DNA from 3 places in the Arthrobacter sp. TJ-238 genome. Region 3 is predicted to be linked to each of the others. Evidence: predicted binding sites of a transcription regulator. Region 3 holds the regulator's gene; each other region holds the start of a gene.

What was found. Region 3 encodes HrcA, which represses chaperone genes, less so after heat shock. Its sites were predicted from a motif close to TTNGCACTCGNNNNNNNCGAGTGCNAA; they were not measured.
Region 1: the regulator HrcA is predicted to act here: its motif matches at 1,693-1,719, upstream of groES (co-chaperone GroES).
Region 2: the regulator HrcA is predicted to act here: its motif matches at 3,651-3,677, upstream of AC4D2O_RS02430 (Hsp20/alpha crystallin family protein).

Annotation. Positions count from the first base shown of each region.
Region 1 is NZ_JBZCNH010000005.1:353,008-362,382, forward strand. It holds gene groL (chaperonin GroEL) at 1-1,184, opposite strand, end outside; gene groES (co-chaperone GroES) at 1,256-1,552, opposite strand; gene AC4D2O_RS13185 (siderophore ABC transporter substrate-binding protein) at 1,892-2,836, shown strand; gene AC4D2O_RS13190 (ABC transporter permease) at 2,868-3,881, shown strand; gene AC4D2O_RS13195 (iron chelate uptake ABC transporter family permease subunit) at 3,871-4,884, shown strand; gene AC4D2O_RS13200 (iron ABC transporter ATP-binding protein) at 4,881-5,636, shown strand; gene AC4D2O_RS13205 (class I SAM-dependent methyltransferase) at 5,646-6,860, shown strand; gene AC4D2O_RS13210 (HAD family hydrolase) at 7,006-7,728, shown strand; gene AC4D2O_RS13215 (DUF503 domain-containing protein) at 7,740-8,039, opposite strand; gene AC4D2O_RS13220 (LacI family DNA-binding transcriptional regulator) at 8,152-9,168, opposite strand.
Region 2 is NZ_JBZCNH010000001.1:499,054-508,428, reverse strand. It holds gene AC4D2O_RS02450 (SRPBCC family protein) at 85-621, shown strand; gene pstS (phosphate ABC transporter substrate-binding protein PstS) at 676-1,788, opposite strand; gene AC4D2O_RS02440 (hypothetical protein) at 1,863-2,084, opposite strand; gene AC4D2O_RS02435 (SDR family oxidoreductase) at 2,187-2,984, opposite strand; gene AC4D2O_RS02430 (Hsp20/alpha crystallin family protein) at 3,103-3,567, opposite strand; tRNA gene AC4D2O_RS02425 (tRNA-Val) at 3,784-3,857, opposite strand; gene AC4D2O_RS02420 (DUF2630 family protein) at 4,036-4,287, shown strand; gene AC4D2O_RS02415 (haloacid dehalogenase type II) at 4,287-4,955, shown strand; gene AC4D2O_RS02410 (flavodoxin family protein) at 5,051-5,659, shown strand; gene AC4D2O_RS02405 (ABC transporter permease subunit) at 5,673-6,404, opposite strand; gene AC4D2O_RS02400 (AAA family ATPase) at 6,474-7,040, opposite strand; partial or broken gene AC4D2O_RS02395 (ABC transporter ATP-binding protein) at 7,083-7,201, opposite strand; gene AC4D2O_RS02390 (hypothetical protein) at 7,329-7,583, opposite strand; gene ku (non-homologous end joining protein Ku) at 7,580-8,419, opposite strand; gene AC4D2O_RS02380 (SRPBCC domain-containing protein) at 8,488-8,994, shown strand; gene AC4D2O_RS02375 (ATP-dependent DNA ligase) at 9,071-9,375, shown strand, end outside.
Region 3 is NZ_JBZCNH010000006.1:307,696-317,070, forward strand. It holds gene lepA (translation elongation factor 4) at 1-1,284, shown strand, start outside; gene hemW (radical SAM family heme chaperone HemW) at 1,315-2,544, shown strand; gene AC4D2O_RS14955 (DUF4870 domain-containing protein) at 2,552-2,968, opposite strand; gene AC4D2O_RS14960 (DUF3097 family protein) at 3,048-3,899, opposite strand; gene hrcA (heat-inducible transcriptional repressor HrcA) at 4,077-5,090, shown strand; gene dnaJ (molecular chaperone DnaJ) at 5,178-6,308, shown strand; gene AC4D2O_RS14975 (16S rRNA (uracil(1498)-N(3))-methyltransferase) at 6,311-7,078, shown strand; gene AC4D2O_RS14980 (GerMN domain-containing protein) at 7,087-8,064, opposite strand; gene AC4D2O_RS14985 (PhoH family protein) at 8,539-9,375, shown strand, end outside.

The sequences.
Region 1 (9,375 bases), on a different contig from region 3:
TCCTCGATGCGGTGCTTCTTCTCCTTGAGCTCCACCTCGGTGGCAGCGCCGACCTTGATGACGCCGATACCGCCGGCGAGCTTCGCGAGCCGCTCCTGGAGCTTCTCACGATCCCAGTCGGAGTCGGTGCGCTCCACCTCGGCGCGGATCTGCGCCACGCGGTCGGCGACGTCGGACTCGCTGCCGGTGCCGTCGACGATCGTGGTGGCGTCCTTGGTCACGGTGATGCGGCGCGCGGAACCGAGCACCTCGAGGCCCACCTGGTCCAGCTTGAGGCCGAGGTCCGGCGAGACGACCTGCGCACCCGTGAGGGTGGCGATGTCCTGCATCATGGCCTTGCGGCGGTCACCGAAGCCCGGGGCCTTGACGGCGACGACGTTCAGGGTGCCGCGGATCTTGTTGACCACCAGCGTGGAGAGCGCTTCGCCCTCGATGTCCTCGGCGATGATGAACAGCGGCTTGCCGGCCTGGAGGGCCTTCTCGAGCAGCGGCAGGAATTCCTGCAGCGAGGAGATCTTGCCGGAGTTGATGAGGATGAGCGCGTCCTCGAGGACGGCTTCCTGGCGCTCGGCGTCGGTCACGAAGTACGGCGAGAGGTAGCCCTTGTCGAACTGCATGCCCTCGGTGAGGACGAGCTCGGTCTGCGTGGTGGAGGACTCCTCGATGGTGATCACACCATCCTTGCCGACCTTGTCGAACGCCTCGGCGAGGAGGTCCCCGACCTCGGTGCTCTGCGCGGAGATGGAGGCCACGTTGGCGGTCTGCTGGCCGACGACCTCGCGGGCGTTCTCGAGCAGGCGCTTGGCGACGGCCTCGACCGCCACCTCGATGCCGTGCTTGAGCTGTCCCGGGGCTGCACCGGCGGCCACGTTGCGGAGGCCTTCCTTGACGAGTGCCTGGGCCAGGACCGTGGCGGTGGTGGTTCCGTCACCGGCGACGTCGTTGGTCTTGGTGGCGACCTCCTTGGCCAGCTGGGCGCCGAGGTTCTCGTACGGGTCGTCGAGCTCGATCTCGCGGGCGATCGTGACGCCGTCGTTCGTGATGGTGGGGGCGCCCCACTTCTTGTCGAGCACCACATTGCGTCCGCGGGGGCCGAGCGTCACCTTGACGGTGTTCGCGAGCTTGTCCACGCCGGCTTCGAGGGCACGGCGGGCGGCGTCGTTGAATTCCAACTGCTTTGCCACTGGTGGTTCCTTTCAGGCTTGGCGAGGAAAAGCCCCGGCCGCTACGGGCCGGGGCTTCTCCTCAAGGGGTACTACTTGACGACGACAGCGAGGACGTCGCGGGCGGAGAGCACCAGGTACTCGGTGCCGCCGTGCTTCACTTCGGTTCCGCCGTACTTCGAGTAGATGACGATGTCGCCCTCGGCGACATCGACGGGCACGCGGTTGCCGTTGTCGTCGACGCGACCCGGTCCGACTGCCACGACTTCGCCCTCCTGGGGCTTCTCCTTGGCCGTGTCCGGGATGACGAGGCCGGAAGCAGTGGTCTGCTCGGCTTCGAGGGGGCGGACAACGATGCGATCCTCAAGGGGCTTAATAGAGACCGACACTCGGGCTCTCCTTTGCGTTCGATACCAATGGATTGGGGGCCGTCGGGTTGGGCGTGAACCGTCGTCGCGGTGCCGGCGAACGCTTCCCTCGGGATTAGCACCCGCGGTGAGCGAGTGCCAAGTCCGACTGTATGCAAGGGCTGGCACTCGGTCAAGGCGAGTGCCAGCGTTGACGAGCACGGGACGGGCGGGCGGACGGACCACGACGCATTAGGACATACTCCGGTTGCGTAATTCCCCTCCGGACCTCTACATTCAGAAGGAGTAAGGCACCCCTTACTTCGACGACATCTTCACGACGTCCGGTTCGTCCGGCCCTTCCCCCTACGGAGTCCACCCATGGCACACGTGCGCCTCGCCGTCCTTTCCGCAGCCGCTGCGGCCACCCTCGCCCTCACGGCGTGCGGTGGTTCCTCCGAGGCTGCCGGCGAGCCCTCGGCCGCCTCGACCGTCTCCGTCGAGCACGCGCAGGGCACCACCGAGGTGCCGGTGGACCCTGAGACGGTGTTCACCTTCGACCTGGGCGCCCTCGACACCCTGGACGCCCTCGGGGTCGACGTCGCCGGCGTTCCGCAGGGGACCCTGCCGGCCCAGCTCTCGGCCTACGAGGGGGGCGACACCACGAACATCGGGTCCATGAAGGAGCCGGACTTCGAAGCGATCGCCGCCGCCGCCCCGGACCTCATCATCATCTCGGGCCGCGTCGCCGACTCCTACGACGAGCTCGCGGAGATCGCGCCGACCATCGACCTCAGCGTCGACGCGTCGGACCCGATCGCGAGCTTCACGGAGCACACCGAATCGCTCGGCCGCATCTTCGGCACGGAGGACGAGGTCGCCGACCGGCTGGCGGCACTCGACGCCAGGATCTCCGAGACGAGGGACGCCGCGGCGTCCGCGGGGAACGGCCTGGTCCTGATGACCAGCGCGGGCGAGGTCACCGCCTACGGCGCCGGATCGCGGTTCGGCCTGATCCACGACGTGCTGGGCGTGAAGCCTGCCGCCGAGGTGAAGAGCGAGGGCACGCACGGCGAGGCCGTCTCCTTCGAGTACATCGCCGAGGTCGACCCGGCCCACCTCTTCGTGATCGACCGTGACGCCGCCGTCGGCGAGGCCGGGGCCGCGGGCTCCGCGGTCCTCGACAACGAGCTCGTGAACGGCACGGAGGCGGCGAAGAACGACGACGTCACCTACCTCGACTCCGCGAGCTGGTACCTCATCGGGTACGGGTTGAACAACCTCGACGCCATGGTCTCCGCCGTCAACGAGGCCGTCGCGGCCTGACCCGCTCCGCCGCTCCCGCGGCGGGCGCCCCATGGCAGCACTCTCCCTCCGGCCGCAGCGGCCGGCACAGCAGCGCGGTTCCGCCCGTTCCCTGTCCCTCGTGGCAGCCGGCGGAGCCGTGCTGCTGCTTGCCCTCGTCAGCCTGTTCGTGGGCGTCTCGGCCGTCTCCCCCGGCGATCTGCTCGCGGGTGACGCCAGCGTGTGGCAGACGTTCCTCGTGAGCCGGGTGCCGCGCACCCTGGCGGTCCTCCTGGCGGGCGTGGCGCTCGGCGTCGCCGGCTTCATCCTGCAGCTCATGGCCCGCAACAGGTTCGTGGAGCCCTCCACGGTCGGCACCGTGGAGTCGGCCACCGCCGGCATCCTCGTGGCGACGCTGCTGCTGCCCGCCGCGCCGGTCGTGGCGAAGATGGGGATCGCCGCGCTCTTCGCCGTGGCCGGGACGGCGCTCTTCCTCTCGGTCCTGCGCCGGATCCCCCTGCGCAACACACTGATCGTCCCGCTCGTGGGCATCATGCTCGGCGGCGTCATCGCGGCCGTGACGACGTTCTTCGCCTACCGCTTCGACCTGCTGCAGACGCTCAACACGTGGATGATCGGCGATTTCTCCGGGCTCGTCCGCGGGCGCTACGAACTGCTCTGGCTCGTGGCCGTCCTCGCCGTCGTGGGCTACGTGTCCGCCGACCGGTTCACCGTGGCCGGCATGGGCGAGGAGTTCACCACCAACCTCGGCCTGGGCTACCGGCGCACCATGAACCTCGGCCTCGTCCTGGTGAGCCTCATCAGCGCCGTCGTCGTCGTGGTCGTGGGCGCCGTCCCCTTCCTCGGGCTGATCGTGCCCAACCTCGTGTCCCTGTTCATCGGCGACAACGTGCGCCGCGCCGTGCCGTGGATCGCCCTGTTCGGAGCCGGGTTCCTCCTGGCGTGCGACATCCTGGGCAGGGTCATCCGCTTCCCCTACGAGGTGCCCGTCGGTGTGATCGTCTCCGTGGTCGGCAGCGCCCTGTTCATCACCCTGCTCGTACGGAGGACCGCCGGTGCGCGCTAGGACCAGCCCTCTGCCCACCGCCGTCGTGCAGTCCGGCCGGAAACCGCTCACCGCACTGCCGGCCGGCGTATGGCTCGCGGTGCTCGGCGCCGCCGCCGTCGTGCTCGTCGCGGCGTTCCTGCTCGTCGACGTCCAGGGCAACCTCGACTACGTGCTGCCGCGGCGGCTGAACCGCGTCGGGGCGATGGTGCTGGTCGCCGTCGCCGTCGGGGTGTCCACCGTGCTGTTCCAGACCGTCACCGGCAACCGGATCCTGACGCCGTCCATCATGGGGCTGGACGCGCTCTACGTGCTCATCCAGACCGTCCTGGCGTTCGCCCTCGGCGCCTCGACCCTCCTCACCCTCGGGGCGCCGATCCGCTTCGGGGTCGAGGTCACCCTCATGGTCGGCTTCTCCTGGCTGCTGTACCGGTGGCTCTTCACCGGCGGCGGTCGGAGCCTGCACCTGCTGCTGCTGGTCGGCATCGTGTTCGGCGTCTTCTTCCGCGGCGTCTCCTCGCTGCTCCAGCGCCTCATGGACCCGAGCGAGTACATCATCCTGCAGGACCTGTTCTTCGCGAGCTTCAACCGGGTGGATCCGACGCTGCTGCTGATCTCCGCCGTCACCGTCGCCGGACTGTGCGTGCCGGCCTGGCGGCTGCGCCACCGCCTCGACGTCCTGGCCCTCGGACGCGACACAGCGATCGGGCTCGGCGTGGACCACCGGCGCACCGTGACGCTGGTCCTCGTGATCTGCTCGGTGCTCGTCGCCGTGTCCACCGCCCTCGTGGGACCCGCGACCTTCTTCGGCCTGCTCGTCTCGGCCCTCGCCTACCAGCTGTGCGCCTCCTTCCGGCATGCCGTCGTGCTGCCCGTCGCCGTCCTGCTCGGCGTGATCGCCCTCGTGGGCGGTCAACTCGTCCTCGAGCAGGTCTTCGCGTTCGACACCGCCCTCAGTATCGTCATCGAGTTCACCGGCGGCCTCGTCTTCCTCGCCCTCCTCCTGAAAGGCCGTATCCGGTGATCACCGTCAGCCACGCCACCAAGCGCTACGGGACCGCCACCGTGGTGGACGACGTCAGCTGCACCATCCCGGGCGGCGTCACCTCGATCATCGGCCCCAACGGCGCAGGTAAGTCCACCCTGCTGTCCATGATGAGCAGGCTCCTCCCGCTCGATGCCGGCCGCGTGGAGGTGGACGGGCTGGACGTCGGCACGACACCGGGACGGGACCTCGCCCGCACCCTGTCGATCCTCCGGCAGGAGAACCAGTTGACGGTCCGGCTCTCCGTGCGCGACCTCGTCGGGTTCGGCCGGTTCCCCCACTCCAACGGCCGACCCACGGCAGCGGACCGGGAGCACATAGAGCGCGCCCTCGACTACCTCGACCTGACCGACCTGGCGGACCGGTTCGTCGACGAGCTCTCCGGCGGGCAACGCCAGCGCGCGTTCATCGCCATGGTCCTCGCGCAGGACACCGACCACATCCTGCTCGACGAGCCGCTCAACAACCTGGACATGAAGCACTCCGTGGACATGATGCGCCTGCTCCGCCGCCTCGCCGACGACCTCGGGAAGACCGTGGTGCTCGTGATCCACGACATCAACTTCGCGTCCTGCTACTCGGACACGATCCTCGCGATGCGCGACGGCGCCCTGATCCACCAGGGCACCCCGGAGCAGATCATGACCCCGGAGGTGCTCCACCGCGTGTACGACGTCGAGATCCAGGTGGAGCAGATCCGCGGCAACAGGATCGGCGTGTACTTCGCCTAGGCTGGCAGCATGGCTTCGGAGAACATCGCGGATATCCTGACCCCCGAGGGCTGGGAGCTGCTGAACTCGCTCGGGCCCTACACCGAAGCCGACAGCCTGCGGCTCACCGGGCAGTTGCGGAAGGCCGGGCACTCCCCCGAAGCGGTCGCGGCAGCCCTCACGCAGTCACGGCTCCGGGCGAAGGCGTCCGCGAAGTTCGGGCCGTTCGCCGAGCACATGGTCTTCACTGCGACCGGCCTCGAGCAGGCCACGCGCCTGACCGTCGCGGCGCGCCACGCGCAGCGCTTCGTCGACGCCGGGCTCGTGAAGATCGCCGACCTCGGCTGCGGGCTCGGTGCGGACAGCATGGCTCTGGCCACGCTCGACCGCGACGTCACCGCCGTCGAGCTCGACGAGACCACCGCCGCGGCCGCCACCATGAACCTGCTGCCCTTCCCGAACGCGCGCGTCGTCAATGCCGACGCCTCCTCCGTGGACACCGCGGCGTACGACGGCGTGTGGCTCGATCCGGCGCGCAGGACCACGACGACGTCGGGCACGTCCCGCCTGTTCGACCCCGAGGCGTTCTCGCCGCCGCTGTCCTTCGTCCAGGACCTCGCCGACGGCGGGAAGCCCGTGGGCGTGAAGATGGGCCCGGGCATGCCCCACGCGTCCATCCCGGCCACGTGCGAGGCGCAGTGGGTCTCCGTGGACGGCGACGTCACGGAGGTGGCGCTCTGGTTCAACGCCCTGCGGCGCGACGGCGTCCGCCGCGCCGCGCTCGTCATCGGCCCGCAGGGCGCCGCGGAGATGGTGTCGGCGGCGGAGTTCGGAGAGGGACCCACGGCGGCCGTCGGCGCACCGGGCGGCTACCTCTACGAACCCGACGGCGCCGTCATCCGGGCCGAGCTGGTGGCGGACCTCGCCGCGCAGCTCGGCGGGCATCTGCTGGACCCGATGATCGCCTACATCTGCGCGCCGTCGCTCACGGACACCCCGTTCGCCCGCGCCTTCAAGGTGCTCGAGGTGCGCCCCTACAACGTGAAGGCGCTGAAGACCTGGGTGCGCAGGGAGGGCATCGGCGTCCTCGACATCAAGAAGCGCGGCCTGTCGGTGACCCCCGAGGAGGTGCGCCGGCAACTGCTGACCGGATCGGGCAAGGGCCGGAAGAAGGCCACGCTCGTGCTGACGCGCATCGGCGACGAGCGGGTGGCGGTCGTCGTCGAGCCCGTGCCCGCCTCCTAGCCCTCCTGCCTCCGGCGGGCCATATTTCGCCGGCGGCTGCAACCGCACGAACACCGCCCCGTGCGGCCCCGTCCGTTCCTAGACTCGACGGAGGAATCAGGCCCCAGCAGGCCACGGCGATCAGCACCCACGGAAGGCGGACAGGATGACGGACGACACCACGGAGGCGGCAGGCGGACGGCGCGGAGTGCTGTTCGACGTCGACGGCACGCTCGTCGACTCGAACTACCAGCACACCCTCGCCTGGTGGCAGGCGTTCCGGCGGTTCGGCCACGACGTCCCGGCGGCGGAGATCCACCGGGCCATCGGCATGGGCGGGGACAAGCTCGTGGCGCACCTCCTCGGCGACGATCGCGACCCCGACCAGGACACCGAGCTCGACGCGACGCACGGCGCGGTCTTCTCCACCTTCTGGCCGGGCCTGCGCGCCTTCGAGGGCGCCGGCGACCTCGTACGCCGGTGCGCCGACAGCGGCCTGACCGTGGTACTCGCCTCCTCCGCCTCGCAGCAGGAACTCGGCGTCATGCGCGGCATCATCGACGCCGACGCGTCCATCAGCGCGGCCACGAGCTCGTCCGACGCCGAGAACAGCAAGCCCTCGCCGGACATCCTCCAGGCCGCGCTGGACGCCGGCGGACTGGATGCGGCAGATGCCGTGTTCGTCGGAGACTCGGTGTGGGACGTCATCGCGGCCAAGGAGCTGAAGATCCCGACGATCGGCCTCGCCTCGGGCGGCACGAGCGAGGCCGAGCTGTGGGACGCCGGCGCCGTGCAGGTGTACAAGGACATCCGGGCACTGCTGGACGCGTTCGACGAAGGCCCCCTGCACGCTCTCGCGCAGCCGTCCTCCTCGGCCGCCAACCCCTGAGGGTCGCCCGCCTAGTCCTGGTCCTCGCTGTTGAGGAGCCGCCGTCGGGCGCTGAGGAGTTCCATCTCCGGCCGCGCGGCGACGTAGCGCTCCACGCGGTCCAGCACGTCCACGACGTGCTGGATATCCCCGCCCACGACACCGGCCCCGACGACCGCCCGGCGGTGCAGATCCTGGTGCCCCACCTCGGCCACCGACAGCTCGAACTTCCGCCGGAGATCCGACACGAGGGGGCGCACCACCGACCGCTTGCCCTTCAGTGAGTGCACGTCGCCGAGCAGGACGTCGAACTCGATGAACCCGATCCACATGGCCGTCCCGCCTGTCCTGTCGTGCCTGTCGTGCTGGTGGTGCCGGTCGAGCCCGCACGAAGAGCCTACGTCTAGCTGCACCCGTCAGGGGGAGTGCGTCAAGGGGAGTAGATCAGGCCGAGTCGCGCCAGACGACCGTGGTGTCGAGCACCTGGACCGGGCTCGGCAGGCCCCGGATCTGCGCCAGGACCAGCTCGGCCGCAGTGCTGCCCAGCAGATCCGCGGGCTGCCTGACGGTGGAGAGTTGCGGCCGGGTCCTCAGGGCCCAACTGCTGTCGTCGAACCCCACGATCCCGACGTCGTCGGGCACCTTCCGCCCCGACTCCTGGAGGGCGGTCATCGCACCTGCGGCGACGGCGTCGGACGCGGCGAAGACCCCGTCGATCTCCGGGCAGCGCCGCAGCAGCTCCTGCATGCCCTCCAGACCGGCGGCGTAGGTGTAGAGCGGGTACTCGACCACCAGCGAGGCGTCGAACCGCCCGCCCATGGCGTCCCGGAACCCCGTGAACCGGTCGTGGCCGGAGTCGCGGTCCAGGGCGCTCGCGATCATGCCGATCCGCCGTCGGCCGGTGGCGACGAGCCGCTGGGTGATGGCGAACGCCGCCGCCGCATTGTCGATGGCCACGTAGGGCAGGTCGGGGGTGCCGGGCGGATGGCCGACGAAGGCCGCTGGTACGCCGATATCGCGGACCGCGGAGGCGATGGGGTCGGACGCGCGGGCGGAGACGATCACCGCGCCGTCGACCAGCCCGCCGCGGAGGTAGTCCGCCACCCGGCGGCTGTCCCGGTCCGAGTCGATGATGAGGGAGACCAGCTGGTAGTCGGCCTTGGACAGGACGGCGTTGGCTCCGAGAAGGATTGAGCCGATGTTCGGGTCCTCGAACAGGAGCGAATGGGGTTCGTGGATGATCAGGGCGATCGCGCGTGATTCCTGCGTGACCAGGTTCCTGGCCGCCGAGTTGCGCACGTACCCGACCCGGGCGATGGCGTCCTCCACGGCGATGCGCGCCTCGTCCGAGACGTAGCGCTCACCGTTGACGACCCGCGACACCGTTCCCCGCGAGAGCCCGGCCGCGGTCGCGACGTCGTTGATGGTCGCCCGGCGGTTCCGGGTGCGCGTCGGGGGCATATCTGTACTGTAGCCGAGCCCCCGCGGGGCCTCCGCGCGGGGAATGCCGGGAGGGCGTACTGTGGGGGTAGTTGTCTAGAAGAAGGCGGCTGTCTTCGGTTCTTCTCTTCGCCGCCTCGCCTCTCGCCGGGTGCGCAACAGCAGAGCACCATCCCCGAAAGGGGCGTGCATCATGAACAACCAGGAAGCTTCTTCCCCCCAGCCGCC
Region 2 (9,375 bases), on a different contig from region 3:
GGACTTATGGTCAGCCGTGCTCGGCCCCTGTACAGGGGCAGCGACGGCGCCGGAGTCTCTACGAGGAGGAACCTTTTGGCTTCAGTGCAGGAATCTATCGACGTAGCAGTACCGGTCAGCACGGCGTACAACCAGTGGACCCAGTTCGAGAGCTTCCCCCAGTTCATGGGAGGGGTCGAGTCCATCACGCAGACCTCGGACACACGGACACATTGGGTGACGAGCATCGGCGGGGTCCGGCGCGAGTTCGACGCCGAGATCACCGAGCAGCACCCGGACGAGCGCGTGGCCTGGAAGAGCACCGACGGCGAGTCCCACGCCGGCGTGGTGACCTTCCACCGCCTGGACGCGAACACGACGCGGCTCATGGTGCAGATCGACTGGCACCCCGAGACCTTCACGGAGAAGATCGGCGCCGTGGTGAACGCCGACTCCGCCCAGGTGAAGGGCGACCTCAAGAGGTTCAAGCAGTTCATCGAGAAGAGCGGTGGGGAGACCGGCGCCTGGCGCGGGAATGTCGACGCCCCGCCGACAGGTGGCGGGGACGCCGCGCCGGCGAACGATGCGCTGCCCGACACGTCCACGAACGACCCCGATTCGGGAGGGCCGCGCGTCGGCTGACGCACGTGCCCGAGGACGAGGCGGATCCCTGCGGGGGTCCGCCTCGTCCGCGTCCTAGGGGATCTCGCCGACCTCCACCGACGCGATCGCCTCGGTGGCCAGCTGTGACAGTTCGGGCGAGAGGGGGGAGCTCTTCGCCGCGTCCGCGGCCGCGGCCTGCCCCTCCGTACTGACCGCGTAGGTGCCGAAGGCGCGGACGACCTCGGCCGTCGCCTCGTTCTCGTAGCGCGAGCAGTACACGTGGTAGGAGACGAGGACCAGCGGGTAGACGCCGGGGGCAGTGGTGGCCCGGTCGAGGTCGAGTGCGATGTCGTAGTCCGCGCGGCCGGGGACGCGGCTCGCGAGGTCGACGGCGGCCGCGGCCGCTTCGGGGCCTGCCGGGACGTGGGCGTCGCCGACCTTCAGGGACACGCGGCCGAGGGGATCCCCGACGGCGGAATCGTCCGCGTAGGTCACGGCTCCCGCGGTGGCTGCCACGGTACTGACCACGCCGGCGTTGCCCTTGGCGTTCTCGTTCCCTAGTGCGGACGGCCAGGAGCCGTCGGGCTCCTCGGTCCAGATCTCCGGCACCACGGCATGCAGGTAGTCCGTGAAGTTCTCGGTGGTGCCGGAGTCGTCGGACCGGCTGACCGCCGAGACGGGCAGCGCGGGGAGGTCCACGTCCGGGTTCTGGGCCGCGATGGCGGGATCGTCCCACGTCGTGATGTCTCCCCGGAAGATCCGCGCCACGGTGGCGGCGTCGAGCTCCAGTTCCGTGATGCCGGGCAGATTGAACGCGATGCTGATCGGGGAGATGTACGCGGGGATGTTGAAGGCACCGCCCGGCCCGCAGGCCTGTGTCGACTCGGCGAGCTCCTCGTCACTGAGGTACGCGTCCGAGCCGGCGAACCCCACGGCCCCGGCGAGCAGCGCACCGCGTCCCGCGCCGGAGCCGTCGGGCGAGTACTGCACCTGCGCGCGCGGGTGGAGGGTGGTGAATCCCGAGCGCCAGGCGTCCATGGCCGGTCCCTGGGCCGAGGATCCCGCGGCGGTCACGGCGCCCTGCAGGCTCGTGTCCCCGCGCTGGGCCGCCGCTTCCTGCTCCGGGCCCAGCGGGTAGTCGGAGCCGCAGGCCGTGAGACCGAGGACGACGGCGAGGGACAGCGACAGGGGTGCACGGGTTCTCACCTCCGCCACGTTACAGGTGGCGAAAAGGTGAACCCAAGATGGACATCAGGTGGACGGGGTGTTCGGTCCCCGGATCAGCCGCGGCGCAGGCGGTAGCCGTCGCCCCGGTGCACGAGCCGGCGGCCACCACCGTCATTCAGCTGGATCCACACCACGGACGCGTCGTCGGTCCTCATGTCCAGGACTCCGCGGAGCTGCGTCCCCGCCGCGTGCTGGAGCGTGACGTGCTCGCCGCGCTTGAAGCCCGACCAGTCCTGCAGGTCGGCATCACTGGCAGGGGGGAGGGGGGTGTCCATGGCGGGCCTTTCGCAGGGGTACGGGACTCCCACGCTAGCCACGCCTCCTGAACGCGGCATGAACGTGCGCTGAAGACTGTGGTGTTCCTCACACTTTCCTGATCAGAGAGTGCGCCAGTCCCCGCTGGTGAGGTGCGATCCGGCCTGCGGGCCCATCAGGAGCATGCCGCCGTCGACGACGAACGACGCGCCGTTGACGTAGCTGGAGGCGCCGGATGCGAGGAAGGCGACGACGTCGGCGATCTCCTCGGGCGCTCCCGGCCGGCCCACGGGGATGCCCGGGCGGTCCATGGTGCGGGGATCCTGGTCCGCCGACGCATTCATGGGGGTGTTGATCTCTCCGGGCAGGACGGCGTTCGCCGTGATGCCGCGGTCGGCCAGTTCGAGCGCGATGGTGCGGATCAGCCCGCCGAGGCCGTGCTTCGAGGCGTCGTAGGCCGCCGAGCCGACGCGCGGCTGCTCCTGGTGGACGCTGGTGACGGCGATGATGCGCCCACCCTTGCCGCCATCGATCATGTGCCGGGCTGCGCGCTGGATGCAGACGAACGCGCCGTCGAGGTTGGCGCCCATGGTGCCGCGCCAGGTGTCCCAGTCGGTCTCCATGAACATGGTGCCGCCGTTGACGCCCGCGTTGTTGATGAAGACGTCGAGGCCGCCGAGCTCCTGGGCGAGCTGATCGACGACATCGCCGCACGCCGGGGCGTCCGTGGTATCGAGCTGCGCGACGGCGGACCGGACGCCCTTCTCCCGGACGAGACGCGCGGTCTCCTCGGCACCTTCCTGGTCGGAGTGCCAGGTGATGCCGACGTCGCAGCCGGCCGCTGCGAGGGCGACGGCCGTGGCCCGGCCGATGCCGGAATCGGAGCCTGTGACGATTGCTTTGCTGGGTGTGAAGTCCATGACCCCATCCTTCGTGCCCGGCGCGTACCCCCGCAAGAGGGCTCACGACGAAGTACCCCCGGGCGGGAAGCCCGGGGGTACTGGTATGGGTGCCGGTCGGGGGTACTCGCGGCGGGGGTCAGGACTCGACGGCGCCCTGGGTGCCGGAGTCCGAGTCCTGGACGGCGCCGGCGTGGAGCGGGGTCGACGCCTCTCCGCTGACGATCTCGATCTTGCGCGGCTTGGCGCGCTCGCTGACGGGGATCATCACGCTCAGGACACCGTTCTCGTACCGGGCGGAGATGCCCTCGGTGTCGACGCCCTGGCCCAGGCTGAGCTGGCGGAGGAACGAGCCGCTCTCGCGCTCGCGGGTCAGCCATTTGACACCCTCGGCGCTGCGCAGGGTGCGCTCCGCGCGGATGGTCAGGAGCTGGCCGTCCACGTCGATGTCGACCGAACCGGGATCGATGCCCGGAAGATCCGCGGCAAGGACATAGTGGTCCTTCTCGCGGTAGAGGTCCATCGGCATGAGGCGGAGTCCGGGACGGCTCTCGAGGAGGGCGCCGGCAACGCGGTCCAGCTCGCGGAATGGATCGAACTTCATGGCCACTGGAAACAACTCCTTCGCGTATGCCACCGGTGGGTGGATTCCTGGAGTTGAGCGTCCTTCGCTCAACTACGAAAATATTAGCACTCGACCCCTATGAGTGCTAAGCCCCGGTCCGTTCGCCCAGAACGAACACGCGGTCCGCCAATGCAGAAGGCCCGCACCGACGAGTCGGTACGGGCCTTCTGTGGTGCTGTCTCCAGCTGATCCCCGTGCCTGCGCGGGGCCTCGATCCCCGGGCCTTCCGCGTGTGAAGCGGATGCTCTACCAGACTGAGCTACACAGGCAATTGGTTCTCCAACAGCTTAGGGCATCCGGGCGCCGCGCCAAATTCCCCTGCGACGCCTTTCCGGCTCCCGGGCACGTCGGTGATCGTGCTGGTCAACCGTCCGCGGCCTCAGTAGCCTGAAGGAAAGCCTGCTGATCATCCGGCACGCCGGGACGGCGACGACGAAGGGACGCACCATGGACAACCAGGACATCCTCCAGCGCATCCAGGCACTCGTGCAGGAGGAGCACGAGCTCCGCGAGCAGCCACAGGACGCCGGCGCCGCCGAGGCCCACCAGGACCACGCCGCGCGCCTGAAGAAGGTGGAGGAGGACCTCGACCAGTGCTGGGACCTGCTCCGCCAGCGCCGCGCGAAGGCCGATGCGGGAGAGGACCCCGCCGAGGCCGACGCCCGTCCCATCAGCCAGGTGGAGGGGTACCGCCAGTAATGGCGCTGCCGGTGGTGCTGTTCGACGTCAACGGCACCCTCTCGGACATGGATCCCCTGTCCCAGCATTTCAAGGAGATCGGCGCGCCTCCGCAGCTGGCCGCGCTCTGGTTCGCCTCGGTGCTCCGGGATGGTTTCGCGCTCACCGCAGCCGGGCGGAACCCTGCGTTCAAGGAGGTCGCCGAGGGTGCACTGCGGGCGGTCCTCACGGACGAGATCCTCAACCGGGACCTCGACGACGCGGTCGCCCACATCCTGTCGTCGCTGCAGGGGCTCGCGGTGCACCCGGACGTGGTGGAGGGCATCCGTACCCTGGCTTCCGCAGGCTTCGGCGTCGCAGCGCTGACCAACGGCGCGACGGCGACGGCGGAGGCACTCCTGGACCGGGCCGGTGTCCGGGATCAGGTCCTCGCCGTCCTGTCGGTCGAGGACGCGCCGCGCTGGAAGCCCGCGCCCGAGTCCTACGCCTTCGCCCTCGGTGCCCTGCAGCGGGAGGCGGGCGACGTCGTGCTCGTCGCCGTCCATCCCTGGGACATCGACGGTGCTGCGCGTGCCGGGCTCCGGACCGCCTGGCTGAACCGCGACGGCTCGCCCTATCCCTCCGCCATGGCGGCACCCGATCACGAAGTACCCTCGATCACCGAGCTGCCCGGCGTCCTGCGGGCCTGAGGGCCGACGGCCACCCATCGCACGGTGGCCGTCGCCGAATCCCCCACGACCGGCCTGCACGCCTGCGGCCGCGATTCCCACCAGGAGGAGTACCCATGCAAGGCCTGACCGCGTTCGCTCTCATCTGCAGCCTCACGCCATCCCCCGCACCGTCCAGTTCCGACCTGATGGCCCGGCACATCCTCGACCGGTTCGCCGAACGGGGCATCGCCACATCCAGCGCACGTGTGGTTGATCACAACGTCGTGCCCGGGGTGCAGAAGGACATGGGCAACGGGGACGAGTGGCCGGTCCTCCGCGAGAAGATCCTCGCCGCCGACATCCTCGTACTGTCCACCCCGATCTGGGTGGGCCACCCCTCCAGCCTCGCGCAACGGGTGATGGAACGGCTCGACGCCGATATCGCCGAGACGGACGAGGAGGGGCGCCCCGTCATGGCCGGCAAGGTCGCCGTCGTCGCCGTGGTGGGTAACGAGGACGGTGCCCACAAGACGGTCGCCGACATGATGCAGGGACTGAATGACATCGGCTTCTCCCTGCCGTCGCAGGGCTCCACCTACTGGGTGGGCGAGGCCATGCAGTCGGTCGACTTCAAGGACCTCGCCGAAGTGCCCGAGGTGGTCGCCACGACGACGGCGGGTGTCGTCCGGAACGCCGAGCACCTGGCGAAGTTGCTGCGCCGGGAGAACTTCCCCCTGGAGTGACGGGCGGGCCCTGCTACCGGCCGATGTCGCGACGGGACAGCCCGACGACGGCGGCCAGCACCAGGGCGCCGCACAGGCCGAGGATGAGGGCCATCCCCCCGCCGGCGCCGTTCCCGAGGCCGTTGGCCAGCGGCGCCGGGGAGAAGGCCCAGTCATAGGGTGAGAGGTTCTTCATCCACCGTGCCGCCTCCGCCTGGTTGCCGAGCGCGTTGAAGGCGTAGCCGAGGACCGCCACGGCAGCGCCAGCCGCGACCGACGCCGTCCGGGAACCGGTCAGCGCGCCGGCGGTGATCGCCGCCAGCCCGCTCAGCAGGGTCAGCAGGTACAGGGCGAACGTCCCTGCGACGGCATGGCCCGCCGGGATCCCGAGCTCCGCGGGGCCGTCGAGCGCGAGGATGGCCACGAGCAGCACTGCGCACACGACGGCGAGCCGCAGGCCCAGCGCGAGGGCCGCCTCGAGCGCGACCTGCTCACGGGTGACACCGTGCGCGAGGGTGAGTTCGAGGGCGCCGCTCTCCTCCTCGCCGCCGATCGCCGCCGCCCCCCAGCCCACCGCGGCGATGGTCAGCAGGACGAAGCCGATCAGCCCCAGGAGGGTGGCCTGCGCGTAGCCCGCGCCGGTGGTGATCAGGTCGAAGCCGAGGGTGGAGACGAGTTCCGGAGGCAGGGACGAGATCATGGACTCGAGCTGCCCCGAGGCGCCCATGGACGGATAGATCGGCAGGTAGAGCAGGCTCGCCGCCACGAGCCCTGCGGACCAGCCGGCCAGTCCGACGCGGGAGCGCTGAGGGTGTGGCGCACGAGGGGCAGGGTGCTAGTGGCCATGGTGTGCTCCGGCCGGCACGGGTCCGGGCCGCCCGTACAGGCCGAGCACGGCCTGTTCGAGGTCCGGTTCCTCGATCACGATGTCCTGCAGCGCGAGTTCGGCCACGAGCGGGATGAGGGCGGCCGGCGATCCCGAGAGCCGACCCTCCACGACCACGCGTCCGCCGGGAGCAGCGGGTGCGCCCATCGAGAGGATCTCGAGACCGGCGAGGTCCAGGGCCCGGGCCTGCGCCTCGGTCAGGGTGCGGTCCAGCTCGATCCGCACCGAACGGGGGGCCTCGTCCCGCAGGTCCGCGACCCGCGCGGAGCGGACGAGGCGTCCCTCGCGGAGGACGGCCACGTGGTCGGCGCCGTGCTGTACCTCGGAGATCACGTGGGAGGACAGGAAGACGGCCTGATCGAGGGCCTTCGCCTCGCGGACGAGGGCGAGGAACTCGCGCTGCACGAGGGGATCGAGGCCCGAGGTCGGCTCGTCGAGGACCAGCAGCTCGGGCCGGTGCATGAGCGCCTGGACCAGGCCCAGCTTCTGCTTGTTGCCCTTGGACAGGGCGCCCACACGAGCCCGAGGATGAGGCGCATGGTGGTGGTCTTGCCGGCACCGTTGGGTCCGATCACCCCCACCACGCTGCCGGGCTGCACGGTGAGCGACACGGCGTCCAGCGCGGAGCGCGTCCCGTAGCGCTTGGTCAGGTCCCGTAGCTCCAGTGCATGCTGCATGGTTCCTCCGACGGACGGATGCTGCCGGCGGCCGGGACATCGGGATCCTCGACGGTGGCGATGGAGCCGTCGAGGAGCATGCTAGACCCGTGGTCGGGACTGGACAAGGGAGCTGCCGCCCGTCGTTTCAGCGGGCCTTACGGGAGAGCCAGGACAGGGTCAGCGCACCGGAGCTGCGCCGGAACCCGCTCTTCCCGGAGATCACCTCGAGCGCGGCCCAGACGGCCAGGCAGAGCGAGCTGGCGAGGCGGAGGCGCTCACGGTTCCGTTCCTCCAGGGCCATGAAGGACGCTGCACCGAACAGGGCCCATCCGAGGATCGGCGCGTTCGGTGTCTGCACCACGGTCTGGCGGCCGAGGCTGTCGGTGAAGAATCCCATCACGCGCCCTTCTTCTTGGAGGCGCCGGTGGCCTTCGTGCCGCCGGCCTTCTTCTCGCGGTTCTTCTCGACGCTGCGGCGCAGGGCCTCCATGAGGTCGAGCACGTTGTCGCCGTCGTCGTCCTCCCTGGCCGCACCGAAGGTCTCCTCGGTGTCGATCGTGTCGCCCTTCTCGATCTTCGCGTCGATCAGGGTGCGCAGCTGGACCTGGTAGTCGTCGGTGAAGTTCTCGGGGTCGAAGTCGGTGGAGAAGGAGTCGACGAGCGCCGCGGACATCTGCTTCTCCTTGGCGGAGATGCGCACCTTCTCCTCGAGGGCCGGGAAGGAGGCCTCCCGCACCTCGTCGTCCCACAGCAGCGTCTGGAGCATGAGCACGTCCCCGCGGACACGCAGCGCCGCCAGGCGGCTCTTCTGCCGGAGGGAGAACTGCACGATCGCGGTGCGGTCCGTCTCCTGGAGCGTGCGCCGCAGCAGGACGTACGCCTTCGTCGAGGTGCTGTCGGGCTCGAGGTAGTACGCGCGGTCGAACATGACCGGATCGATCTGGTCGCTCGGCACGAACTCCACCACCTCGATCTCCCGGCTCCTCTCGACCGGCAGGGACGAGAGGTCCTCGTCGGTCAGCACCACCGTGTGCTCGCCGTCGTCGTACGCCTTGTCGATGTGCTTGAAGTCGACCACCTCACCGCAGATCTCGCAGCGGCGCTGGTAGCGGATGCGGCCGCCGTCCTCGTCGTGGACCTGGTGGAGGGGGATGTCGTGGTCCTCGGTGGCGCTGTAGACCTTGACGGGCACGTTGACCAGCCCGAACGCGACCGCTCCCTTCCAGATGGCTCTCATGGGTCAAGTCAACACCAAGCAGGCTTAGTGGGCCAGAGGGTGCCGGCCGCCCGCCCTAGACTTGGGAGGTGACCTCCGAGACCGTAGAGCCCATCGTCAGCAAGACCACCAGCGACGACGGCGCCACCGTGCTGCGCCTGGAATTCCAGTTCGCGTTCCCGCCGACCGTGCTGTGGAAGCACCTGACGGAGGCCGAGAAGCTGAAGTACTGGTTCCCCTGCGAGATGGAGTTCGAGCCGCGCGCAGGAGAAGAGATCCTGTTCCGGTACGCCGACCAGAAGCCCCTGCGCGGCGAGGTGCTGGAGGCCGAGCGGCCCACGGTGCTCGCCTACACGTGGGAGCGGGACAGCCTCCGCTGGGAACTTGCGCGGACCGCCGACAACGGATCGCAGCTCGTGCTGCTCCTGACCCCGGGCAGTCCGCGGCACTCGGCCACCATGGCCGCCGGCTGGCACCTCACCATCGCCGGACTGGACGACTTCCTGAACAGGCGCAGCCTCGGGCAGGACCCGGCGCTGTGGGACGTCTACGTGGCCCGGTACCGCGAGCAGTTCGAGGACCGCGACCAGGGCTAGGGCCCGGCGGGCGCCGTAGGGGTGCCCGGCCGATTGGTACTGGACCGCCCCCGGGCCCGCGGTCGAGACTGGGGGCATGGCTCCTCCGCGCACGGCCCGGCAGCAGACCGTCACCGTGGACGGACGCACGCTGCGCCTCTCCAATCTCGACAAGGTGCTCTACCCGGTCACGGGTACCACCAAGGCGGACGTGCTCGCCTACTACGCCGCCGTGGCGCCGCACCTCATCCGGCACGCGCAGCACCGGCCGGTCACCCGGAAGCGCTGGGTCCACGGCGTCGGGACCCCCGAGGAGCCGGGCGAGGTGTTCTTCCAGAAGAACATCGACGACAACGCTCCCGCCTGGGTGCCGCGCCGCGCGATCCAGCACAAGGACCACAC
Region 3 (9,375 bases):
GTCCGCGACCTCCCCGCCCCCACCGGGAATCCTGACGCACCCGCCCGCGCCATGATCTTCGACTCCGTCTACGACACCTACCGCGGCGTCGTCACCTACGTGAGGGTCGTCGACGGCAAGCTGAGCCCCCGCGAGCGCATCCAGATGATGTCCACCCGGGCAAGTCATGAGCTGCTCGAGATCGGTGTCAGCTCTCCCGAGCCGACGCCGTCCAAGGGCCTGGGCGTGGGCGAGGTGGGCTACCTCATCACCGGCGTCAAGGACGTCCGCCAGTCGAAGGTCGGCGACACCGTCACCAATCTCGCCAAGCCGGCCGCGGAGTCGCTCGGCGGCTACCAGGACCCCAAGCCGATGGTCTTCTCCGGGCTCTACCCCCTCGACGGTACGGACTACCCCGTGCTGCGCGACGCCCTGGACAAGTTCACCCTGAACGACGCCGCCCTGGTGTACGAGCCGGAGACGTCCGCAGCGCTCGGGTTCGGTTTCCGTGTCGGCTTCCTGGGACTGCTGCACCTCGAGATCACGCGCGAGCGCCTCGAGCGGGAGTACAACCTCGACCTGATCTCCACGGCGCCCAACGTCGAGTACGAGGTGACCCTCGAGGACAAGCGTGCCCTCAGGGTCACCAACCCGAGCGAGTACCCGGTGGGCAAGATCGCAGAGGTGCGCGAACCGATGGTATCCGCGACCATCCTCGCGCCGTCGGAGTTCATCGGCGCCATCATGGAGCTGTGCCAGCAACGCCGCGGCGTGCTCGGCGGCATGGACTACCTGTCCGAGGACCGCGTCGAGATCCGCTACCGGCTGCCCCTCGCGGAGATCGTCTTCGACTTCTTCGACCTCCTGAAGTCGAAGACCCGCGGCTACGGCTCCCTCGACTGGAAAGCCGACGGCGACCAGGTGGCCGACCTCGTCAAGGTGGACATCCTCCTGCAGGGCGAGCAGGTGGACGCCTTCAGTGCCATCACCCACCGGGACAAGGCCTACGCGTACGGCGTGATGATGACGGGCAAGCTGCGCGAGCTCATCCCGCGCCAGCAGTTCGAGGTGCCCATCCAGGCCGCCATCGGGGCGCGGATCATCGCGCGCGAGAGCATCAGGGCCATCCGCAAGGACGTCCTGGCAAAGTGCTACGGCGGAGACATCACCCGCAAGCGCAAGCTCCTCGAGAAGCAGAAGGAGGGCAAGAAGCGCATGAAGATGGTGGGCCGCGTCGAGGTCCCCCAGGAAGCCTTCATCGCAGCCCTGTCCTCCGACGAGTCGAAGGACAAAGCGAAGAAGTGACGCGGATCGGTTACCAGGGGACCCGCCGGCATGCCTAGCGCCCTGCCGCTCGGCCTGCCGGCACCCGACGACGGCCTCCTGCCGCCCGCGGCGGCGGACGGAGCGCTCGAGCGTGCCTTCTGCCTGTACGTGCACATCCCCTTCTGCGCCGTCCGCTGCGGCTACTGCGACTTCAACACGTACACGGCCACCGAGCTCGGCGGCGGAGCGTCGCAGGACGCCTACGCGGGATCGGTGCTCGAGGAGATCGCCCTCGGGGCCCGAGTCCTCGAGTCCTCCGGGGTACCGGCCCGCCCCCTCTCCACCGTCTTCTTCGGCGGCGGGACCCCGACGCTGCTCCCCGCCGACGACCTCGCCTCGATCCTCCGTGCGGCGCGTGCCACGTGGGGGCTGGCTCCGGACGCCGAGGTCACCACCGAGGCCAATCCCGACTCCGTCACCCCCGAATCGCTGCGGATCCTGCGCGACGCCGGGTTCACCCGGGTGTCCTTCGGCATGCAGTCGGCCGTCCCGCACGTCCTCGCGGTGCTCGACCGCACGCACTCACCCGAGCGCGTGCCGCAGGCCGTGCAGTGGGCGCGCGAGGCCGGCCTCAGCGTCAGCCTCGATCTGATCTACGGCACGCCGGGGGAGTCGCTCGAGGACTGGCGCACGTCGCTCGCCACCGCGCTGTCCTACGGTCCCGACCACATCTCCGCCTACGCCCTCATCATCGAGGACGGAACACGGCTCGCCTCGCGGATCCGGCGCGGCCAGGTGCCGCCCATCGACGACGACGACCACGCTGACAAGTACGCCCTCGCCGAGGAGATGCTCACGGCCGCCGGCCTCCACTGGTACGAGGTGAGCAACTGGGCGCGGACCCCCGCGGACGAGTGCCGGCACAATCTGGCCTACTGGCGCGGCAGCGACTGGTGGGGGGCCGGTCCGGGCGCGCACTCCCATGTCGGCGGCACCCGCTGGTGGAACGTCAAGCACCCGCGACCCTACGCGGAGGCGCTCGGTGTCGGCCGCTCACCTGCTGCGGGGCGCGAGGTGCTGTCCGCGGAGGACCGCTACGTCGAGGACGTCATGCTGCGCGTGCGGCTGCGCGAGGGGCTACCCACGGAGTCGCTGACGACGCCGGGGCGCAGGGCCGTCGCGGGGCTGATCGCCGACGGACTCGTGGACCCGGCCGCCGCGTTCGCGGGCCGCGTGGTCCTGACCCTCGACGGCAGGCTGCTCGCGGACGCCGTCGTGCGGCGACTGCTGCCGGACTGACGTCCGCTCAGCGGATCAGGCGCAGGTTCAGGGCGTACCGGTACGGCCGCCCCCGGTTGACGTGGATGCCCGCATTGACCGAGAAGATCGTGATGACGACCCAGATGAGCGCGTTGACGACGGCGAAGACGCCCCCGATGTCCGGGACGAGCGACAGGAGCCATGCCACGAGGGCCAGGGCCGTCGGCGGAAGCGTGAAGTTCAGCGCCTCCTTGGACTCCTGCGCGGTGAACGGGCCACGGTCCTTGAAGATGAGGTAGATCAGCAGGGAGGGGATGAAGCCCAGGATCCCGCCGAAGTGTGCCAGCGTGGCGTACTGCCGGTCCTCCGACGCCGTCAGGGGGAGTGCGGTGGCCGGGATCCCCTCGAACGCGGGGCGGGATTCGTTCCGGCCGTGGTGCTGGTGGTCGGCGGTGTTGGACAACTTCGATTCCTTTGGTAACTGGTGGAAACTCTCCCCCGGAGTGTGCTCCAAGGATACGTGGTGGCCCGGGCCGTCCGGCTCACGTGGTCCCGGGCGGAGCGGTCAGGAAGTCGATGACCTCCTCGACACGGCCCAGCAGCGACGGCTCCAGGTCGGCGTACGTGCTGACGCCCGCGAGGATCCGCTTCCACCCGTGCGCGACGGCGGCCTGATCGTGGTGCGGCCAGCCGAGACCGGCGAGGATGCCCGTCTTCCAGTCCTGGTGGCGCGGCACCACGGGCCAGGCGTCGAGTCCGAGAGCCGCCGGCTTCACGGCCTGCCAGACGTCCACGTAGGGGTGGCCCACGATCAGGACGTGGTCGCGGGCGCCGGGCACGGTCATGGCCTGCTGCGCGATGCGCCATTCCTTGGTCTGCGGCAGCAGGTGGTCGACGAGGATCCCGAGCCGGCGCTGCGGTCCCGGCCCGAACGCCCGCACGGCCCCCTCGAGGTCGTCGACGCCGTGCAGCGGTTCCACGACGATGCCCTCGAGCCGGAGGTCGTCGCCCCAGACCTTCTCGACCAGCTCGGCGTCGTGCTTGCCCTCGACCCAGATCCGGCTGGCGCGCGCCGTCCGCGCGCGGGCCCCGTCGACCCGGACGGAACCGGAGGCGGTGCGGGTGGAGGCCGGCGCGGCGCGCGTCACGGGCGCGACGACGTGCACGGGCGCGCCGTCCAGGAGGAATCCGTGGCCGAGCCGGAAGGTGCGCTTCTTCCCACGCCGGTCCTCGAGCACCATGACGTGCAACCCGCCGGACTTCTCGACGCGGACCACAGCACCGACGAAACCGCTCTGCACGTCCTCCAGGACCATGTCCTTCTCGACCGGGACGTCGGGCAGGGCGACCCGCCTGGGAGCCGCGATGTCCTGTGCTCCCCAGCCGTAGTCCATGCCGAGCCTGCCCTTCCGGTAAGGGCGCCGGCGGTGTGCCGCGGCCCGGGTCCCAATGCTAACAATCGCTGCGGACGTACTAGACTTGGCACTTGGGCGTGTCGAGTGCTAACCGCTCGGAACCACGCGCCCGCCGCGCTCGTGAGGGAAGGGAACAGACCCGGAGGTGACACAGGAATGAGTGAACCACGACGCCTGGAGGTGCTCCGGGCCATCGTCGAGGACTACGTCCATTCCCGGGAGCCCGTCGGCTCCAAGGCCCTCGTCGACCGCCACGGGCTGGGCGTCTCGTCCGCCACGATCCGCAACGACATGGCCGTCCTCGAGGAGGAGGGCCTCATCGCGGCCCCCCACACCAGCTCGGGCCGCATCCCCACGGACAAGGGCTACCGCCTGTTCGTCGACCGTATCTCCGAGGTGAAGCCGCTCTCGGCCCCCGAGAAGAAGGCCATCCAGACGCTCCTCGAGGGCGCGGAAGACCTCGACGACGTCATGGACCGCACCGTGCGTCTGCTCGCGCAGCTCACGAACCAGGTCGCCGTCGTGCAGTTCCCCCGGGTCGGGGGAGCGTCCGTGAGGCACATCGAGTTCGTGCTCCTCGCGCCGCAGCAGATCCTCGTGGTCCTCATCGCGAGCAACGGCACCGTGCAGCAGCGCATCGTGCGGACGCCCGCCGCGATCCAGGAGGCCGAGCTCGCGGACCTCAGGCAGCGCATCCTCTCCGCGGTGTCCGGCATGAAGCTCGCGGCGCTGCCCGCCGAGCTCGGGGTCGCCCTGTCGCAGTTGCCCCCCGCGCTGAGGGCGCACGGGGGTACGATCATCAGGGCACTCGAACAGCTCGCAGGGCTCGGCCGCGACGACCGGATCCTGCTGGCGGGCACGGCGAACCTCGCCCGCTCCACCGGCGACTTCCCCCTGAGTATCGGCCCCGTGCTCGAGGCGCTCGAAGAGCAGGTGGTGATGCTGAGGCTCCTGTCCGAGATGGAGTACGACGCCCGCGGCATCTCGGTGAGGATCGGGAGCGAGAACCCGTACGGCGGCCTGTCGGGGGCCTCCGTCGTCGCGACGGGCTACGGACCGGACGCCGGTGCGAAGCTCGGGGTCCTCGGACCCACCCGCATGGACTACCCGACGACGATGGCCGCCGTGCGCGCCGTCGCCCGCTACCTCTCGAGGATCCTCGAGGAGTAGGCGAGTGCCCTCCGGGGCAGCCAGACAATTTCCGCCGGCAACGGCGAGCAGCAGACAGCAGTCTCCAACAGGAAGTGATGTGCACGAGTGAGTAATCACTATGAGGTCCTCGGTGTGGCGCAGGGTGCGACCGGCGAGGAGATCAAGAAGGCGTACCGCAAGCTGGCGCGCAAGCTCCACCCGGACGTGAACACCGGGGAGGACGCCGCGGAGGACTTCAAGCGCGTCACGCACGCCTACGAGGTGCTCTCGGACCCCCAGAAGCGCCGGGTCTACGACACCACGGGCAACGAGAACGGCACGGACAACGGCTACGGCGCCGGCTACTCGGGCTCCGGGTTCGCGTTCCAGGACATCTTCGAGACCTTCTTCGGCGGGGGCGGCCAGCAGGCCGGCGCCCCGACCAGGACCCGCCGGGGGCAGGACGCCCTGATCAATGTGCGGATCGACCTGAAGGACGCCGTGTTCGGCGCCAACAAGAAGATCGAGGTGGACACCGCGGAGGTGTGCCCCACGTGCGACGGCAGCTGCTGCCAGCCCGGCACGTCCGTGCGCACCTGCGACATCTGCGGCGGTTCCGGCCAGGTCCAGCGCGCCGTGCGGTCCATCCTCGGCCAGGTCATGACGAGCGCGCCCTGCGGCACCTGCCAGGGCTACGGCACCGTGATCCCGAGCCCCTGCCACGAATGCAGCGGTGAGGGCCGCATCCGGGCGCGCCGCACCCTGACCATCAAGGTCCCCGCCGGCGTCGGCACGGGCACGCGCATCCAGCTCGCAGGACAGGGCGAGGCCGGCATCGCCGGCGGGCCGCAGGGCGACCTCTACGTGGAGATCCGCGTCAACACCGATTCGACCTTCCTCCGCGATGGCGACGATCTGCACGTGACCCTCAGCGTCCCCATGACGGCGGCCGCGCTCGGGACCAGCGTGCACCTCGACACCTACGACGGCGACCAGGAGCTCGTGATCAAGCCCGGGACGCAGGCCGGGGAGATCGTGACACTGCGGGGCCTCGGCGTCACGCACCTCCGCGGCCAGGGCAGGGGGGATCTCCGCGTCCACCTCAACGTCGAGACCCCGCGCAACATCGACCACCAGCAGGAGGAGCTCCTGCGCCGGCTCGCGGAACTGCGCGGCGAGGAGTACACGGACGGGCAGCTCGCCAGCAGCGGCTCCGGCGTGTTCGCTCGCCTCCGGGAGCGCCTCGGGAACCGCTGAGCATGACGAGACCCCTCTTCTTCGGGCCGGCCGACCAGGTCCGGTCGGCCGAGCCCGGTGCAGCCTTCGTCCTCGGCGGTGACGAGGGGCGCCACGCCGCGACCGTGCGCCGGCTCGTCGCGGGGGAGCGCATCGATGTCTCCGACGGCGCCGGCTACCGGATCGGTGGCGTGATCGCCGCGGTCGGGACGGGTACGGTCGAGCTCCGTGTCGAGACGGCGGGACAGGATCCGGCGCCGCGGCATCGCCTCGTGCTCGTGCAGGCCCTGGCCAAGGGCAGCCGCGACGAGCAGGCCGTCGAGGCGGCCACCGAACTCGGCGTCGACGGCGTCGTGCCCTGGCACGCGGAGCGCAGCATCGTCCGGTGGCGAGGCGACAAGGCCGAGAAGGGCCGGCAGAAGTGGGTATCGCTCGTCGGCGCGGCCGCCAAGCAGTCCCGCCGCTCGTTCGTCCCCGATGTGCACGGTGTGCTGGACACCTCCGGGCTCGCCGCCTGGGCGGCGTCGGTGGACCGGCTGGTCGTGCTCCACGAGGACGCGGGGGCCTCCCTGGCGGACCGGGTGTCGGCGCTGCGCCTCTCCGGCGGACTCGACGAGCCGTCCTCCACGGCCGTCGTCGTGGGGCCCGAGGGCGGCATCAGCGACGCCGAGCTCGGCAAGCTCCGGGACGCCGGAGCGCACACGGCTCGCCTGGGACCCCATGTCCTGCGGTCGTCGTCGGCCGGGCCGGCTGCCCTCGTCCTGCTGAACCACCTGCTCGGCCGCTGGTAGTCACCGCCCTACCTGACCACGACGCTCTTGGAGTCGTGTGCCTCCCCGTCACCCTCGGGCACGGACACCGTAATCTCGTACCGACCCGCCGGCAGCGTCACGGAGAAGGAGTAGGCACCGTCCTCCGGGGTGATGTCCACCGACCCGTCAAGGAAGAGGCCCGTGCGTCCGCCCGCCGAGCCGTCCAGGCTGCGGTCGATGCGCCACGCGACGGATTCCTCGGAGGAGTGGCCCGTGCCGTGGATGATCAGGCCGGAGGTGTCGGCTTCCACGTCCTGCTGGGGATCGATGATCCAGACCGGCGCGAGAAGCTCGGTGTCCCGCGTCCACTCGCCCACCAGGTCGATGGCATCGAAGGCGCGGATATCCGCGGCCCCGTCGACGAGGACGACGACGGAACTCGCCTCGCCGCCCGGGATCAGGCCCGCGTTGGCAGCGGCCGCGGTCGCGGTGAAGACGAGCTGCTGCAGCGCCAGGCGGGCCGCGTCCTCGTCGAGCCGTGGCGCGAACGCGTCGGCGGAGATGTCGAGCGTGATGACGTTCTTCGTGGAGATCGCCGAGCGCACGCTCGAGGCCTGCTGCCATGGGGACCGGTAGTCGGGGTCGAGGGGCGTGCCCCCGGTCATGAGCCGCACCGCGTCGGCAATGGGATCGCCGGTGGACCCCTCGGGAGCCGGGAGGAATTCGCGGAACAGCCGGTCGTCGCCCTCGACGTCCCCGAGCCAGTACACGGGCAGGAGCGCCTGCGCCGACCCGGCGGGGCCGGCCGCCGCGCCCTGCGTCCGGATCGGGGGACCGGAAGGGCCGGCACCTTCCACGGAGGACGTCGGGACGGGCTCGGCGATGGCCGTGCTGGGCCCCGCGCCCTGGAGCAGACCGGCGTTCGGGACGATGAACACCGTGCTCGCGACGAGCACCCCGCCGGAGACGAAGAGGATACCGGGCAGCCCGAGGCGACTCCTCTTCAGGGGATCCTGCTCACTCATGCCGGCCCCCTTCCGTCGGGCGCGCCGCTGCGCGGGTGGATGTGGAATGTTCGCGGCCCACCGACATCGAGAGTCGGTGCTGGCGCGGACCGGGTGCCGGTCTGCGCTGCCGGACCGGTTTCAGCTTGGCACAGGGCGGGGGGACGTACCCGCACGAAAACCTCCTCGCGGCGCGACTGAAACCCGATCGATACGAAGCCGTTGCCGATTCGCGATGAAAACCGAGCGTCACTCGGTCGAGGTGCCGGATACCCCACATAACAGCCGGAGGTGACTTCCTGCGGGAATCAAGAGGCCTCTGCTCCTGATGACGGGAGGGGAGGAAAAGGGCCATGGCGTAACATTGGCGCTACTGCCACCTGCGCCGATCAGCCCGCATATCCCCCCGCGGGAGCGGCGCCCGGCAGGGGCAGCACCCATCCACACGAGCACGACTACTCGAATGAGGGCGATCAGAGGCCGGACGGCCGAGCTATGAGCGAATCTTCAACAGGCATCAATGCGGCAGGACTGGACACCAGGATGTTCGTCTTCGACTCGACGGAGCAGATGGTGCAGGCCCTCGGTTCGAACGACGAGGCCCTCCGTCTGATCGAGGACTCGTTCCCGGGCGTCGGCCTCCAGGCGCGGGGCAACGAGCTGACCATCACCGGGCCGTCGGCGGACGTGCTGCGCACCGAGCGGCTCATCGGCGAGATCCAGACGATGGCCCGCAACAACGCGACCGTCTCCCCGCAGGTCCTCGAGCAGCTGGTCACGATGCTCAAGACGCAGAGCGCGGCCCGGCCGTCGGAGGTCCTGTCCGTCAACATCCTGACGTCCCGGGGCAAGACCATCCGCCCCAAGACGCTGAACCAGAGCACCTACGTCGACGCGATCGACCGCAACACCGTCGTGTTCGGGATCGGCCCGGCCGGTACCGGCAAGACGTATCTCGCCATGGCCAAGGCCGTGCAGGCGCTGCAGCAGAAGGAGGTCAACCGGATCATCCTCACGCGGCCCGCCGTCGAGGCAGGGGAGCGGCTGGGCTTCCTGCCCGGGACGCTGAACGACAAGATCGACCCGTACCTGCGCCCGCTCTACGACGCCCTGCACGACATGATGGACCCCGATTCCATCCCGCGCCTCATGGCCGCAGGGACGATCGAGGTGGCCCCACTCGCCTATATGCGCGGCAGGACGCTCAACGACGCCTTCATCATCCTCGACGAGGCCCAGAACACCACGCCGGAGCAGATGAAGATGTTCCTCACGCGCCTGGGGTTCGGGTCGAAGATGGTCGTCACCGGTGACGTCACGCAGGTGGACCTC